4 regions of the Bacillus sp. ISL-39 genome follow, and region 1 is predicted to be linked to each of the others. Evidence: riboswitches for the same ligand, from Rfam matches in the RefSeq annotation. Region 1 holds a riboswitch; each other region holds the start of a gene.
The links. Region 1 has a riboswitch for S-adenosylmethionine ahead of J7E37_RS09550 (methionine ABC transporter ATP-binding protein). Riboswitches for the same ligand answer to the same signal wherever they lie in the genome.
Positions count from the first base shown of each region.

Region 2: it holds a riboswitch for S-adenosylmethionine, as region 1 does, so the genes downstream of both, metK (methionine adenosyltransferase) here and J7E37_RS09550 (methionine ABC transporter ATP-binding protein) in region 1, are expected to answer to the same signal.
Region 3: it holds a riboswitch for S-adenosylmethionine, as region 1 does, so the genes downstream of both, J7E37_RS02775 (LLM class flavin-dependent oxidoreductase) here and J7E37_RS09550 (methionine ABC transporter ATP-binding protein) in region 1, are expected to answer to the same signal.
Region 4: it holds a riboswitch for S-adenosylmethionine, as region 1 does, so the genes downstream of both, J7E37_RS07375 (trans-sulfuration enzyme family protein) here and J7E37_RS09550 (methionine ABC transporter ATP-binding protein) in region 1, are expected to answer to the same signal.

Region 1 covers NZ_JAGGQM010000009.1:92,653-96,421, reverse strand. Annotated here, with positions in the region: gene J7E37_RS09555 (methionine ABC transporter permease) at 1-437, opposite strand, end outside; gene J7E37_RS09550 (methionine ABC transporter ATP-binding protein) at 427-1,440, opposite strand; SAM riboswitch class I at 1,515-1,619, opposite strand; gene J7E37_RS09545 (chromate transporter) at 1,762-2,292, opposite strand; gene J7E37_RS09540 (chromate transporter) at 2,289-2,864, opposite strand; gene J7E37_RS09535 (methyl-accepting chemotaxis protein) at 3,430-3,769, opposite strand, start outside.
Region 2 covers NZ_JAGGQM010000011.1:6,467-10,235, forward strand. Annotated here, with positions in the region: gene pckA (phosphoenolpyruvate carboxykinase (ATP)) at 1-1,491, opposite strand, end outside; SAM riboswitch class I at 1,775-1,916, shown strand; gene metK (methionine adenosyltransferase) at 2,203-3,405, shown strand; gene asnB (asparagine synthase (glutamine-hydrolyzing)) at 3,724-3,769, shown strand, end outside.
Region 3 covers NZ_JAGGQM010000002.1:220,714-224,482, forward strand. Annotated here, with positions in the region: gene J7E37_RS02770 (ATP-grasp domain-containing protein) at 1-811, opposite strand, end outside; gene J7E37_RS02775 (LLM class flavin-dependent oxidoreductase) at 842-1,891, opposite strand; SAM riboswitch class I at 2,034-2,139, opposite strand; gene J7E37_RS02780 (LL-diaminopimelate aminotransferase) at 2,222-3,403, opposite strand; gene clpP (ATP-dependent Clp endopeptidase proteolytic subunit ClpP) at 3,753-3,769, opposite strand, start outside.
Region 4 covers NZ_JAGGQM010000005.1:265,306-269,074, forward strand. Annotated here, with positions in the region: gene J7E37_RS07370 (YflT domain-containing protein) at 1-338, opposite strand, end outside; gene J7E37_RS07375 (trans-sulfuration enzyme family protein) at 479-1,621, opposite strand; SAM riboswitch class I at 1,706-1,807, opposite strand; gene J7E37_RS22025 (CBS domain-containing protein) at 1,932-3,113, opposite strand; gene J7E37_RS07385 (YitT family protein) at 3,477-3,769, shown strand, end outside.

The DNA.
Region 1 (3,769 bases):
GCTTCAGGTATCAGTACATCGTTGATGATCATCCATGGAGTCGCGCCAGTTGCAACGGCAGCCTCTATGACTCCTTTATCAATTTCCCGAAAGCTTTGCTCTACGATTCTCGCAAAAAACGGAATTGCCGCGACCGACAATGAAACAGATGCCGCTGTCGGACCAATTGTCGTGCCAGCAATTAAATTCGCAAGCGGGAGAAGGGCGATCAGCAAGATAATGAATGGAACCGAACGGATCATATTGACGATGAAGCCGGCAATATTTTTAAAAAGCTGGTTTTCCAGGAACAGTCCTTTGTCAGTGACAAAAAGAAGGACTCCTGTTGGCAATCCAACGATGATGGCGACAAGGATGGAGATGCCGACCATATAGATCGTTTCAAAAAACGCTTTATTCAATTCAGGCAGCAGTGCAATCAGGTTATCAAGCAGCATCATCAATCACCTCCAGATTTTTAGTCCTTGCCGCTATATAGGCAATCGCCCGGTCAATCTCCAGCTGGTCGCCCGAAATCTCCATAATGAAAATGCCCAATGGAATATCCTGAATATATTCAATCTTTCCATGCAGGATATTTCCGCGAACCTTATAGGTCTGGAACACATCAGAAATGACTCCCTGTTCGGCAATTTCACCCTGGAAATAGATTTTGATCAGCTTTCCTCGACGCTCCTTCAGCAATCTTTCCGGCAGTTCGAATTGAAGGATGGCGTTGACAAAGTCCCTTGTGAGAGCTTGTTTCGGATTCGCGAAGACTTCATACACCTCTCCTTCTTCAATGATTTTCCCGTCTTGCATAACAGCCATCCTGTCGCAGATGGTCTTGACGACTTCCATCTCGTGGGTGATGAGGACAATCGTGATGCCCAATTCACTATTAATCTTTTTAAGTAAGGATAGGATTGATTTCGTAGTGCTTGGATCCAGAGCAGAAGTAGCCTCATCACATAAGAGCACAGATGGATTGTTCGCCAGCGCCCTGGCGATACCGACCCGCTGTTTCTGTCCGCCTGACAATTGTGCCGGATAGACATCCCTTTTATCAGTGAGGCCGACCATATCAAGAAGCTCCGTCACTCTATCATTGATTTTCGCTTTCGGAGTGCCGGCCGCTTTAAGCGCAAAGGCGATGTTTTCACTAACTGTCTTTGCGCTGACAAGATGGAAGTGCTGAAAGATCATCCCGATTTTCAGGCGCGCTTTCCTCAGTTCACTCTTGTTCAAAGAAGTTAGCTCCAGACCATCAATATGTATTTCTCCGGATGTTGGTTTTTCAAGAAGATTCAGGCATCGGATTAAAGAACTTTTACCGGCTCCGCTGTATCCGACAATACCGTAAATCTCTCCCTTTTCTACTTTTAATGAAACTTGGTCAACACCTGTAACCGCCCCTTTTTTTGTTTCATAAATCTTGACCAGGTTTTCCACTTCAATCATGATTTGCACCCCCGTTTTTAAAAAATAAAAAAGCCTCTTTCATTCAAAGAAAGAGGCATCGTAAACATCTATACGACTTATCTTTCAGAATGAAAACATTCTGCAGGAAGTGGCACCTTTCCCAAAAGGAGGTTGCCGGACGTCATAGGGCCTAATCCCTCAGTCTCTCTTGATAAGTAACTTATTTAATTAATTTCGATAATTGAAATATTAAGTCTATCTGATTTATTTGTCAACAAAGTTTTTTGAGGTTTTTCTCATGTTACCGCTTACAGGGCTGCAGGAGTAAGGAATTATTTTTTGAAAAAGAAAACCCCTTGTTTACGATAAAACAAGGGCACCGTAAACAAGGGATCCTGCGATGACATAGGCAGGGTGGACTTTGAATTTTTCCATCAGGATGAAGCTGATTCCGCCAATCAGAATGGTATGCATCAGCCCGACCCCCTCATAGGAAGAGAAAAAGAAATCATAGGTCATGACTCCTAAAAGGACGGCAATGACAGGGCGGACGACGATTGTCAGCCTTTTGACACGGGGTGAATCTTTAAACTTCATTAACAAACCGAGCAAGCTGATCATCAGGATTAGGGATGGTGCTACCGTGGCAAATACCCCAACTATAGCTCCGAGGATTCCTCCTTCTGCATATCCGATATACCCAGCCATCTTGGTAGCAATCGGGCCAGGCAGGGCGTTCCCCATTGCCAGCACCTCACTGAATTCATTGACTGACATCCAACCATATCGGTCAACGACTTCATTTTCGATTAATGGAATGGAGGCAGGGCCGCCGCCGTATCCTAAAATCCCTGGAATAAAAAAGGCCAAAAATATATGGAAATAAATCACTGCTGCTCCCCTCCTGTTTGTTTATTTTCAGATGTTGCAGGGTCTTTTTTCAGCAAGGCACCGAGCAGCAAGACAAAAATTAAAATAGCGGGATGCAGATTCAAGAATTGAAGAAGAACCAGGCTGCCAATAAGCGCCACAGCTGTCCACGCCCAACCAAGGTTTGATTTACCTGACTTCTTGATAAAATCCCATGTCAGGACAGCAAGCATGACGGCAACAACTGGAACAACAGCCTCTGCCATTCCTTTCACCCAAGGCTCATCTTTGTATGAGTTCAGACCGGTCAGCAGCAGGATCATCAGGATAATTGCTGGAATCATCGTTGCTGCAAGGGCATTGATCATACCAAGGTATCCCCCTACTCGATAGCCAATGTAGCCCGCCATTTTTGTGGCAATCGGACCCGGCAGCGCATTTCCCAAAGCAAGAACATCACCGAATTCATCAGAATCCATCCATTTATATTTTTCAACCACTTCCTTATGTACAAGCGGAATCGAAGACGGGCCGCCGCCATATCCAAGGATTCCCACGCGAAAAAATGCTAAGAATAAATCTCTTTGCTTCAAAACTTCACCTTCTAATCTATTATTGATGCAACTAATCGTATCCTTATGAAATGAAATCAAATCCAGCCTCAAAAGTGTACCGTTCCAGGAACAGCAATCTATTCAATCTATACTTATATCTTGTATTTAATTATAGACTCATATAATCAATACTGCATGTCAAATTCAAGTAATTTTACCGTGTGGGCCTATTTCATCGTAATTTTCGCCATTCAGGTGTCTCAAATTCTCCCCGCCACGCAAGGTATTGACGAATTATTAATTATCCCTGCCAATTTTTGATCAATTCGGCAAACTCCACGAATATTTCGACCCAGCAGCATTTCTGCAGTTTCGGCTGCATATAGCTCTTCATATAAGGCTCTTTTCTCATACTTTGTTGCTATTGACTACCAAATATGATTGAATGACCTATTTTTCCTCGCAAAGTAGACTCTTTTGTGAGGTAAAGAGCACGCAAACTTATTACCGATCCTTATATTACGTTAAAATCGGCTTTAGGATTTTAACAACAATCTTTACGAAAAAAAGTACCACAGGCCCTAAGGCTATGATACTCATCTTATTATCTATTAAACTTAAAAACTGAAACGGATACATTCAACTCATTTGTCAGCTTCCTCAGGTCTGTCACCTTTTTCGAAAGGTTGCCGAATGCAGATAATTGTTCCGTTGTGGATGCGGAGATTTCTTCGCTTCCAGCGGCTGTTTCCTCTACGACCGCACTGATCGATTCAACATTATGCAGAACCCTGGCTCCCAATTCCTTCGAAGCTTCCATACCTTTGACAAGCTGAGTAACTTTCTCTGAGATGCCGCTTACCTTCGATTCAATATTCACAAAAGCAGACATTGTCAGGCTCATTGATTCCATCTGCTCTTCTGCGATTGCTCCGCCTTTGTTT
Region 2 (3,769 bases), on a different contig from region 1:
TGCGTAGTATGATTCTTTGTCGCTCCATGTTTTGACGGGCTGGAGGACATCGTCAGGTACACCAGGTACATGTGCCGGAATATCCAGGCCGAAGATTTCGTCTTTGACGGTTTCGACATTGTTCAGTTCGCCCTCAAGTGCTGCCTGGACCATTGCGCGTGTGTAGGCCAGCTTCATGCGGCTTCCTGTGCCATACTCCCCGCCTGTCCAGCCTGTGTTCACGAGGAAGACCTTCGCATTGTGCTCGTCAATTTTTTCACCGAGCATTTCCGCATATCTTGTTGCTGCAAGCGGAAGGAAAGGTGAACCAAAGCAAGTCGAGAACGTTGCCTGCGGTGAAGTGATCCCGCGCTCAGTTCCAGCGAGCTTTGATGTATATCCGCTCAAGAAATGGTACATTGCCTGTTCCTTCGTCAGCCTGGCGATTGGAGGCAAGACTCCGAAAGCATCAGCAGTCAGGAAGACGATCGCGTTCGGATGACCGGCAATGCTAGGGTCTACGATGTTATCGATTGCCTGGATCGGATAAGCTGCACGAGTGTTTTCAGTCAGGCTGCCGTCATCATAATCCGCAACTCGGGTCTCATCATCGACCACGACATTTTCAAGAACAGATCCGAAGCGGATTGCATCATAAATCTGCGGTTCTTTTTCCTTCGATAAGTTGATGCACTTCGCGTAGCAGCCGCCTTCGATGTTGAAGACACCGTTAGCTGACCAGCCATGCTCATCATCACCAATCAGGCGGCGATTGTTATCAGCTGACAGAGTTGTTTTTCCGGTTCCGGACAAGCCGAAGAACAATGCAACATCTCCTTCGCGTCCCACATTTGCAGAGCAGTGCATGGAAAGGATGCCGTTTTCAGGAAGCAGGTAGTTCATCACGGAGAAAATCGATTTCTTCATTTCGCCCGCATATTCTGTTCCGCCGATCAACACGACGCGCTGTTCAAAGGAAACGATGATGAATGTCTCGGAATTCGTTCCATCAACCTCTGGATCCGCTTTGAAAGTCGGTGCAGATATGACCGTGAATTCAGATTCATGGTCTGCAAGCTCTTCCTCAGTTGGACGGATGAACAATTGATGTGCGAAAAGGTTGTGCCAGGCGTATTCGTTGATGACCTGGATCGGAAGGCGGTATTTCTTGTCAGCGCCAGCGAATCCTTTGAATACAAAAACTTCTTCTTTTTCTTTAAGGAAATTCAATACCTTATTATATAGCTTTGTAAAAGATTCCTCGGAAATCGGCTGGTTGACAGAACCCCAGTCAATTTTATCCTTCACTGACTCTTCTTCGACAATGAATTTATCTTTAGGTGAACGGCCAGTATATTTACCAGTAGTCGCTCTGACTGCACCAGTTGAAGTCAGGAGCCCTTCGTTCCGGTTCAGGACCTTTTCAACAAGCTGGGGAACGGATAACTGCACCTGTACATTGCTTCCTTTTAATAATGCTGAAAGTTCATTTGATATTCCTACAACATTCATCGGAGAATACCTTCCTTTTTTAAAAGATTAATAATTTGTAAGTGTTTACATCTCGTTATTAGTATAACACATTGGTTCAATTAATCTATACTAATGATTCGGAAAATTACCTTGTACCTCACTTGCGTTATATAATTCTTTCTTTATATAGTCAAGCAAAAAGGGTTCATTTAAGTACCTTTTTATTATACAAAAAAACTTTCAACAACAATCGACAAAATTACCGAGAAAATCATTGACATGCAATTATAGTTTCGATATGATTTGTCCTTGAACGGATACTCTCTTATCCCGAGCTGGTGGAGGGACAGGCCCAATGAAACCCAGCAACCTGCAAACGTGAAAAAACAGCCTTTGGAATGCTGATCTTTTTCCGGGCAAAGGTGCTAACCTGACGCAAGGGAACTGCCCTTGAACGATAAGAGCGAAAGGCGCGGATTTAAGCAAAAACCTTTCCTCGTAAATGGAGAGGTTTTTTATATTGCTTTTTTCTGTCCGATGCATGGAAATGCTGCTGGACTGCCTTCTTAGGTGTCATTGCTCCCGTGGGTGAAATTAGGAAAAAAAGACATTCACCATGAATCCTAAACAAATTTTTCTAATAAAAACTCAGCGTTTATTTCATACTACATAGGGAATGAGTACCGTATCAACCCGGGGTCTGTATTGGGACAGCCTCGATCAATTTTTATAAATAAGGGAGGAACTCAGATGTCAAACAAACGCCGTTTGTTCACTTCTGAATCAGTAACAGAAGGCCATCCGGATAAAATCTGCGACCAGATTTCTGACGCGATTTTGGATGCGATCCTTGCAAAAGATGCTAATGCACGTGTTGCTGCTGAAACATCAGTTACAACAGGACTTGTACTTGTTGCAGGGGAAATCACTACATCTACATACGTAGACATTCCGAAAATCGTTCGTGAAACAGTCAAGGAAATTGGCTATACTCGCGCGAAGTACGGTTTCGACTCTGAAACATGCGCTGTATTGACTTCAATTGACGAGCAGTCTGCTGACATCGCAATGGGTGTTGACCAGGCGCTTGAAGCACGTGAAGGCCAAATGTCCGATGCAGAAATCGAAGCAATCGGAGCAGGAGACCAGGGCTTAATGTTCGGGTTTGCCTGCAACGAAACGAAAGAGCTAATGCCGCTTCCGATTTCATTGGCACATAAGATTTCCCGCCGCCTGACTGAAGTGCGCAAGGAAGAAATCCTTCCATACCTTCGTCCAGACGGAAAAACTCAGGTAACAGTAGAGTACGATGAGAACGACAAGCCAGTCCGCATCGATACAATTGTTATCTCCACTCAGCACCACCCGGAAGTTTCGCTCGAGCAAATCCAGCGCAACCTTAAAGAACATGTCATCAAGCCTGTTGTACCAGCGGAATTGATCGACGAAAACACAAAATACTTCATCAATCCAACTGGCCGTTTCGTAATCGGCGGACCACAGGGTGATGCAGGTCTTACTGGCCGCAAGATCATCGTAGATACTTACGGCGGATACGCTCGCCATGGCGGAGGCGCATTCTCTGGTAAGGATCCTACAAAAGTTGACCGTTCAGCTGCATACGCTGCACGTTACGTTGCGAAGAACATTGTAGCTGCCGGCCTTGCTGAAAAAGTTGAAGTTCAGCTTGCATACGCAATCGGTGTTGCTCGTCCGGTATCCATCTCAATCGATACTTTCGGAACAGGCAAAGTAAGCGAAGATGTATTGATCGACGTTGTAGAAAGCAACTTCGACCTTCGTCCTGCTGGAATCATCAATATGCTTGACCTGCGCAAGCCAATTTACAAGCAGACAGCTGCTTATGGACACTTTGGCCGTTCTGACGTTGACCTTCCATGGGAGCGTACAGACAAGGCAGAGACGCTTCGCACCCAAGCACTAGATAAATAAAAAAGTACAAAGGGAGTTGCATAGGAATATGTAACTCCCTTTATTATTTGCCGTCTAATCAGGGAACACTCAAAAACTCGCCTGGTTTGCACCTGGTTCAAAAGGTGTAAAATAGAGTATTACCTTAAATTTCCCTTAGATTTTACTGCAAAAATTTTGCGTTTAATGATAGTATTAGATGGTATGTTTTTAGAAAGATGCATTTCTTTAGGTTCTTTGTTATAAAAATCGCGCCTTGAGCGGAAATCAGCGCAAAACTAAATTTTTTCTGAAATGAAAAACTAAATTTTTTCTGAAATGGAGAAGGTGAAGTACATAATGTGTGGTTTTATCGGTTGTGTACATGAGAATGCACAGGAATTCA
Region 3 (3,769 bases), on a different contig from region 1:
CTGCCTCGTTTCTGATGAATTCAATTCCGGCAACATGAATATTATTTGATTCAAGTACTCTTTTATATTTTTCAATAATGGGATCATTAAAGCCTTCAATTACCTGGAATTTCGGCTTTTCTTCAACCTCTTCACCTACCGGGCAGAACAGGTCTCCAATCTGGCATGCATCAGCCGGGCATAATTCAAAACCTTCCGAAGTATCGACTTTCACTGCATAAGCAAACTGGCCGCCGACAAACTCGCATCTGGTAATATAGCCCTCCGGGGACTGGATATATTCCTGAATCAGTGTCACACCATCAACCGGTTCTTCAAAAGAAGGTCCGTCAACATATGCCTTCAGTGCTTCGATTGATTGAAACAGCTGGACCCCAAGACCTTTTCCTGCTCGATTATGCTTCGTGATAAATGCCTTCCCGTCAAATTCCTTCGCAGCATCCAATAGCTGTTTTTTCCCGACAGTCGCAATTGTCCTCGGAGTTTCTACTCCATGCTTGGCCAGCTCGAGGTATTGCTTGACCTTGCTTACTTCCAGTTCCAGCGCCCGGGATCCGTTGTATACCTTCCTGCCGTTGTTCTCCAGCCACGATAGAACCTGCGCTGTATATTCAGGGGCGAAGCGATGGCCTCTTGTGTGAGAGGAAGCGCTCATCCTGCTGTAAAAAATACCTTCTGGCGGTTCCTTCGATAAATCCAGCAGGCCTTCGTCCAGATGCCATTCCTCAAAAGGAATCCCCAGCTCCTCAAGCCTCTTTGTTAAATGAATGGTCCATTCACTATTTTCATGGATGATGTATACTTTGCTCATTATTTCTTCCTCCCCTTAGTTTAATGTAGATTATACAATCGCTTGCTTTCTTTTTGCCTCAACAAGCGGCATTACTTGTTTTGCGAAACGTTCCATTTCTTCGAGCTGCGGAGAGAATTGCAGTAATAGCAATCCTAAACCGGCATCTTCATACTGCAATATCCGCTCGGCGATTTGTTCTGGTGTCCCTACTAAATTTGGCCTCAGTCCACGGTTTGATACCGAGTAATCCTGAAGCTGAATTTGCTGTTCAAGCTGGGATTTGCTTGTAAAGTCCTTAAAGCCCGCATAGGCACTTGATTCTTTTACAGTCGTGATCCGTTCCAATTCTGCAAATGCTTCTTTTTCGGTATCGCGGCAAATGACATAGGCAGCCATTCCGAACTCTGACAGTCCTGGATTTGACGTAGCAGCTCTGCGGTCTTTCATATCGGTTATTTTCTGTTCAATTTCTTCTACTGTTCCGCCATGCATGACATAGGCATCGCATTTTTCAACAATAGTCTGTTTTCCCTTTGGACTTTCCCCGCCGGCATAAAGAATCGGATTTGGCCGCTGGACTGGTTTCGGGAACAGCTTCGTATCCTTCAGCTGATAAAACTTCCCTTCATAAGAGAAGCTATCTTCACTCCATAGTCCCTTGAGTACATCAATGAACTCCGTAGTCCGCTCATATCTTTCATCATGTTCGGTAAAGATCCCGCCGTACTGACGCGCTTCTTCCTCCCACCAGGCAGAAACGACATTGAGGGTAAATCGCCCGTTGCTGATTTGGTCTATGTTTGCCGCCATCTTTGCTGTGATTGCAGGATTGTGGAAACCCGGCCTAACAGCAGCCATGATCTCGATTTTTTCAGTCACAGAAGCCAAAGCAGCAGCTGTTGTCCAGGCTTCTAGGGAGTCATGCTCCGGGCCTTTGATATCATTAAGATACAATTCGGCGATCAAAGTAGTTGAGTAGCCCCACTCTTCTGCTGACTGAATCACCTGCTTTGCATAATCAAAGGTAGGCGGCATGTTTTCATCCTCTACATTCCTTAGCCATCCGCCAAATATCGGCAGCCAAAATCCATACTTCATCACAATCTCTCCTCTGCTCATTTAAACTCAACTTAACCAACCCGATAAGTTGGTTTTACAGGAAAAACATTAGAGACTTAAAATTAAGCCTCCTAAACACAAAAAGCTCCCTTCTTTAAGAAGAGAGCCATAGAATACTCTCTTCTCATCTTTCAGACAAAATTGTCCGCAGGAATTGGCACAGTATTCTTTCAGAACCTGTTGCCGAGGTTTCGCAGGGCCTTTCCCTCCACCTCTCTTGATAAGAAGACATCATGTATTAAATTTTAGTTTAATAAAGTGATAATATTCTAAATTCAAACAAAAGTCAATTCGTTTATCGAAATATTTTTATATTTCTATCGGAAATCCTGACAGAAATTTATTTACCCTCCGAGATGCCTCTATTAGTCTTTCTGGAGGCTGAACCATAGCGATCCTGACATACCCTTCGCCTTGTTTGCCAAAAGCATCACCAGGAACGACGGCAATCCCTTCTTCCTCAATTAGCTTGAAGGCAAAATCGCGGGATTTCCAGCCGGCAGGAATTTTAGCCCACACAAACATCGTTGCCGGAGAATTAGCCACTTCCCATCCGCTGTCCCGAAAACCAGATACCAAAGCATCCCGCCGTGCTTCATACTGCTTTAGCTGATCCTTCAGGAAAGAATAATCAGAAGTAAGTGCGGCAATCGCTGCTTTTTGGATTGGGTAAAAGATGCCGTAATCGATATGTGATTTAAAGGAAGCAAGAATATCGATGACCTGTGAATTTCCTGCTACATATCCAATACGGCAGCCTGCCATATTGAAAGTCTTTGAGAGTGAATTGAACTCTACTCCAACTTCCTTTGCACCAGGGACGGATAAGAAACTGATTTGCGGGTTATGATCGTAAATCAATTCAGAATAGGCGAAGTCATGTACGACTAGGATATTATGTACGTTGGCGAATTCGATCACCTGTTCAAAAAAGCTGGTGTCAGCAAGTGCAGTGACAGGATTTCCAGGATAGCTCAAGATCACCATTTTTGTTTTTTGTAAAATTTCAAGAGGAATCTCATTAAGCTGCGGCAGGAATTTATTCTCTTCCAGTAAAGGCATAGGATAAATAGTGCCGCCTGCGATGGTAACACTCGCTTCATAGATCGGGTAACCTGGATCTGGAACAAGTACATAATCACCAGGATCAATGATGGCTGTAGCAAGATGCGCAAGCCCATCCTGCGAGCCCATTAGCTGCAGGACTTCACTTCCAGCTTCCAGTTCAACCGAATAACGCTGATGGTAAAAGTATTTTACCGCCTCGTTAAATTCACTAATTCCCTTAAGCGTGTACCCATATTTCCCTGGATTCATCGAATATTTAGCAAGCTCCTCCATGACAAAAGAAGGCGGTCCAAAATCCGGGCTTCCAATACTCAGGTCGATCACATCTTTCCCGTTCATCAAGGCCGCCTGCTTACGGTCAACCACTTCCTGAAAAATACTGGATGTCATTTTTCTAATCTTTTCTGATCCGTAGATTTTCATGGACATTCCCCTTTACTGTTCATTCATTCATGATGTTTTCGTCGAGGTTGATTCATCTGAATTTTTAAAATATAAATTCGATTATAGCATTTTCGTTTGATCAGTTCTAGAAAAAAATAATATGAGCTGCTATCCACCTTAACTTGCAACTGATTAAGCTTTTATTGCGGATAATTCCAGTTGGTGGTGATTTTTAATGTCAGTTTGATTTTTTTTAACATTGATTGAAAGCCTTTTAATACCTGTTACCAACAATTTAATACCAGTTGGGATTTCGGGTAACCGGATAGGTTAGATTTGCGAATATCGATGTTAAAACACAAAAAGAGCTGCCCAGGGCAGCTCTCCACTATTCTCGTGTGATGA
Region 4 (3,769 bases), on a different contig from region 1:
AAACCGCCTGCACCTGCGCCTACTGCAGCGCCAGTAAGTGTCGCAGCGATTGGGCCCGCAGCTACGATTGGACCGATTCCAGGGATCGCAAGTGCGCCGATGCCTGCCAATAATCCAGTAAGGCCGCCTAATACGCCGCCTGTTGCCGCTCCTGCAGCAAGACCTTCCTCAGTCTTTGTACCGGTAGCTTCGTTTACATCGTGAACCTCATCTTCGTTTTTACTGATTACAGAAATGTCATCGGTTGAGTATCCCTGTCTTTTCAGGTCCTCAACAGCCTGGATTGCGTCTTGCTCGTTATCATATACTCCAACAAGATGTTTTTCATGTTCAAACATATTAAAAGCCTCCTTTAGACGAGTAGTCCCTATAAAAATACCCACACACAGGAGGCGTAAACCTTATGTCGAACGATTAACTGCTGATATGATAAACCAAAGAGACTTTTTTAGTTAAATTCGAAGCAACCCGAAATTTTTTAATTTCCAGCCTCAGTCAGTGCAGCTTCAAATTGCTCGATTATATCCTGGCTATTCTCGATTCCCACTGAAATCCTGACTAGTCGATACGTAATGCCAAGCTCTGCCTGAGCCTTTGGAGGCAGCGCGCGATGGGAGGTTTTCAGCGGATGGGAGACAGTCGTTTCAACTCCCGCAAGTGTAGGCACAATCTTTATCCAACCAAGCGATTTCAAAAACCTGTCTGTATCCACGTGTTCTGCCAGTTCAATTGTTACGATGGCACCAAAACCTTTTTCACCTTCTGAAAATGGATAATATACCTTTGAAACATTCTGATGTTCCTTCAGACTGTCAGCCAGCAACCTGGCATTTTCCGATTGAGCTTTCATTCTTAAAGCAAGGGTCTTCAACCCTCTGCAAGTCAGCCACGCTTCAAACGGGCTGAGGTTCGCACCAAGATTCACGATTCTTGCGCGCGCTTCTGCTATCAATACCTTCTTGCCAACGATAACACCAGAGGTAACATCACTGTGGCCTCCGATGTATTTCGTGGCACTGTGGACGACAAGATCGGCTCCTAGCAATAACGGGCGGACATAAAGCGGTGTAGCGAACGTATTATCAACTAATACAGTAAGATTTCTTTTCTTAGCCAGCGCAATGACGTCCTCCAATTTTTCAACACGGAGGAGCGGATTTGTGATGGACTCTGTGTAAAGAAGTTTCGTATTGGATTTGATGGCCTGCTCTACATTTTCTAGGTCTGCAAACGAGACAAACGTTGTTTCGATTCCAAAGCGCTCCAATTCAGCTTTCAGCATATGAAAACTGCCGCCGTAAACATCATCAGCCGCAACAATATGATCGCCATTCTTCACCACTGCCAGGACACCAGCTAAAATCGCAGCCAAACCAGAGGAAGCTGCTGCCCCGTCTTCCGCAAGTTCAAGTGCCGCTAAGGATTGACCAAGTTCATCCGTATTCGGATTTCCAACTCTTGAATATAAATAATTTCCCTCTCCCTGATAAAAGCCCTCAAGCTCATCAAGGTCATTAAAGGTAAATGCTGATGTCTGATAAATCGGTGTCGCCTTGCTCTTAATTCCTGTTTGCTTCTTATGTATGGAATGAAGTACTTCCGTTTCAAATTTTTTCGCCATTTGGTCACCTGCTTTTAGAATTTGTAGTATGGAAAAAATAATCATAAAAAACCTCTCCAAATAAGGAGAGGTTACAGTCAGCCTCACTTATCTTCAGACTGCAATCTTCAGGAATTAGCACCTTTCATTTTAAACGATGGTTGCCGGGCTTCACAGGGCCTGTCCCTCCGCCGCTCTTGATAAGAGTTATTTCGGTTTTAAAAATAGTTTAGATAGCTGAAGTATATCAGCATCCCTGGTTTATCGTCAATGACAGTTCACACACTGAAAACACTGGATTCACGCTGGAGACAGCTGGAAGATTGGCTGCTCAATCTTCCGGATCGCTGTCAAGCAAGTCCCACGGCGTTATCACTCCAATTGGCTTCCCGTGGCGGTCTCCCGTTTCCGTAATGATGACTGCCTGCAGTTTCTTGCCTCTTGTATGGTATCGCTCGAATAATTCTTCAATATGATAAAGTGATGCAGCCTCATCCACAAAGGTCACAAAGTAATTTTTCCCCTTCGTCAAAAGCTCTTTTACACGGACATCCTCGAAATGGACCACACTGTCGGAAAAATGCTTCGCCAGCCACTGGATGATTTCCGTTGAAGTCAGCAAGGCAACATACTTATCATCCTTGTCGTAGACAGGGAATCGTGTAAAATCAAACTTATTGATCACCTTTAGAACATCTTTAAGATAGGCATCCTCGTAATAGTAAAACACCGGGCTGGTCGCGATTGATAGTGCCGTCTGCGGCTTCTCAAACTCCCTTGCGATCTCCTCAATCCGTTCGACCACCTCGATATGCGGCTCGGCAATATAATAATCTGCGTTCACCCGCTCATGGACAATCGCATTGCGGAGCTTCGCAAACTGATGCAGTTCACTTTTATATTTACGAACCAATGAATGATTTTTATACCCAGAGTACAGCAGTTCCACGAACGCATCGCTGTCCGTTCCCTTTACCATTTCCTTCAGCGCTTTGTGAATCCTGTTAAAGGCCGTCTCGAACTTGCCGGATTGCTCTTTATGCTTTACTTCTTGATCTTCTGAAGTTTTCGCTCCTGAATCAGGATTTTTGTTTGATGAATTCTTGCCGCCTTCATTCCCACCCTTATTACCATTGCCGTTTATCGATTGTTTTGAGGCTGGTTTGCCATTTTCTTTACCATTCTTGGATTGATTGGAAGATGCCTTTCCATTGCCATTGCCGGCCTGTTGGGTGGAAGACCTGCTTTTATCGTTTTTTGAATGATTTGAAGAAGAGTTGCCCTTTTCTTTTTTTGATTGATGTGATGGCTTCCCATTTTCGCTTCCTTTATTGCCATCATGCTTTTGATTTCTTTCATCAGCCCGCTTCAGTCTGTTTTCCTCATTCTCCTGCGGCTTAGGGTTAGTTCTCATATATGACTTTCTCTTATTTTTACCAGTCTGATGATTCTTCTTATTTTTTGAATCTGACTGATTATTTGATTTATGTTTAGCTTGAGTATTGTTAGCCAAAAAAAGCCCCTCCGTAATTTCAAATAACTTCCCCCTTCTCATTACCCCATTTACCGGTTTTACTAATCATGGATATATAATGAAAAAATACCAGCTAGCTTTAATGTTTGATACAATAAGTATAGTACATACATTACTAATTAATAGTAGAGTTTTTATAGAGTCTCTTTTCGTAAACTTTGTTGCTTTCATAGTCAAACGTAAAAATCAGGTTATGAATATTTACGTTTTCTTATGCATTTTCAGTTAAGGAGCTGCTAGAAAAGGGCCCCTTGAAGCTAGCCAATATGCGGTTGATAGATTAATAACGAAAAGCAACAATCAATGCGAAAACATTCTTAATAGAAAAGGGTTTGATCTTTAGTGGCAACAACGAAGAAAAAAAGAATAATCAAAGAGGTCACACAGCTTGTGACGATCACAATCGGCGCGGTTATCGCGGCATTCGGGCTCGATCTGTTCCTTGTTCCTAACGCGATCCTTGACGGAGGGGTCATCGGGCTGTCAATCATCGCAGCGGAACTGACGAACATCTCGATGAGTATATTCCTGTTAGTGTTTAACCTTCCTTTCCTATATATCGGATATCGGAGAATGGGATTGAAATTTACGTTCCGCACCTTATATGGAGTCATTATTTTATCCGGCGCGACTGC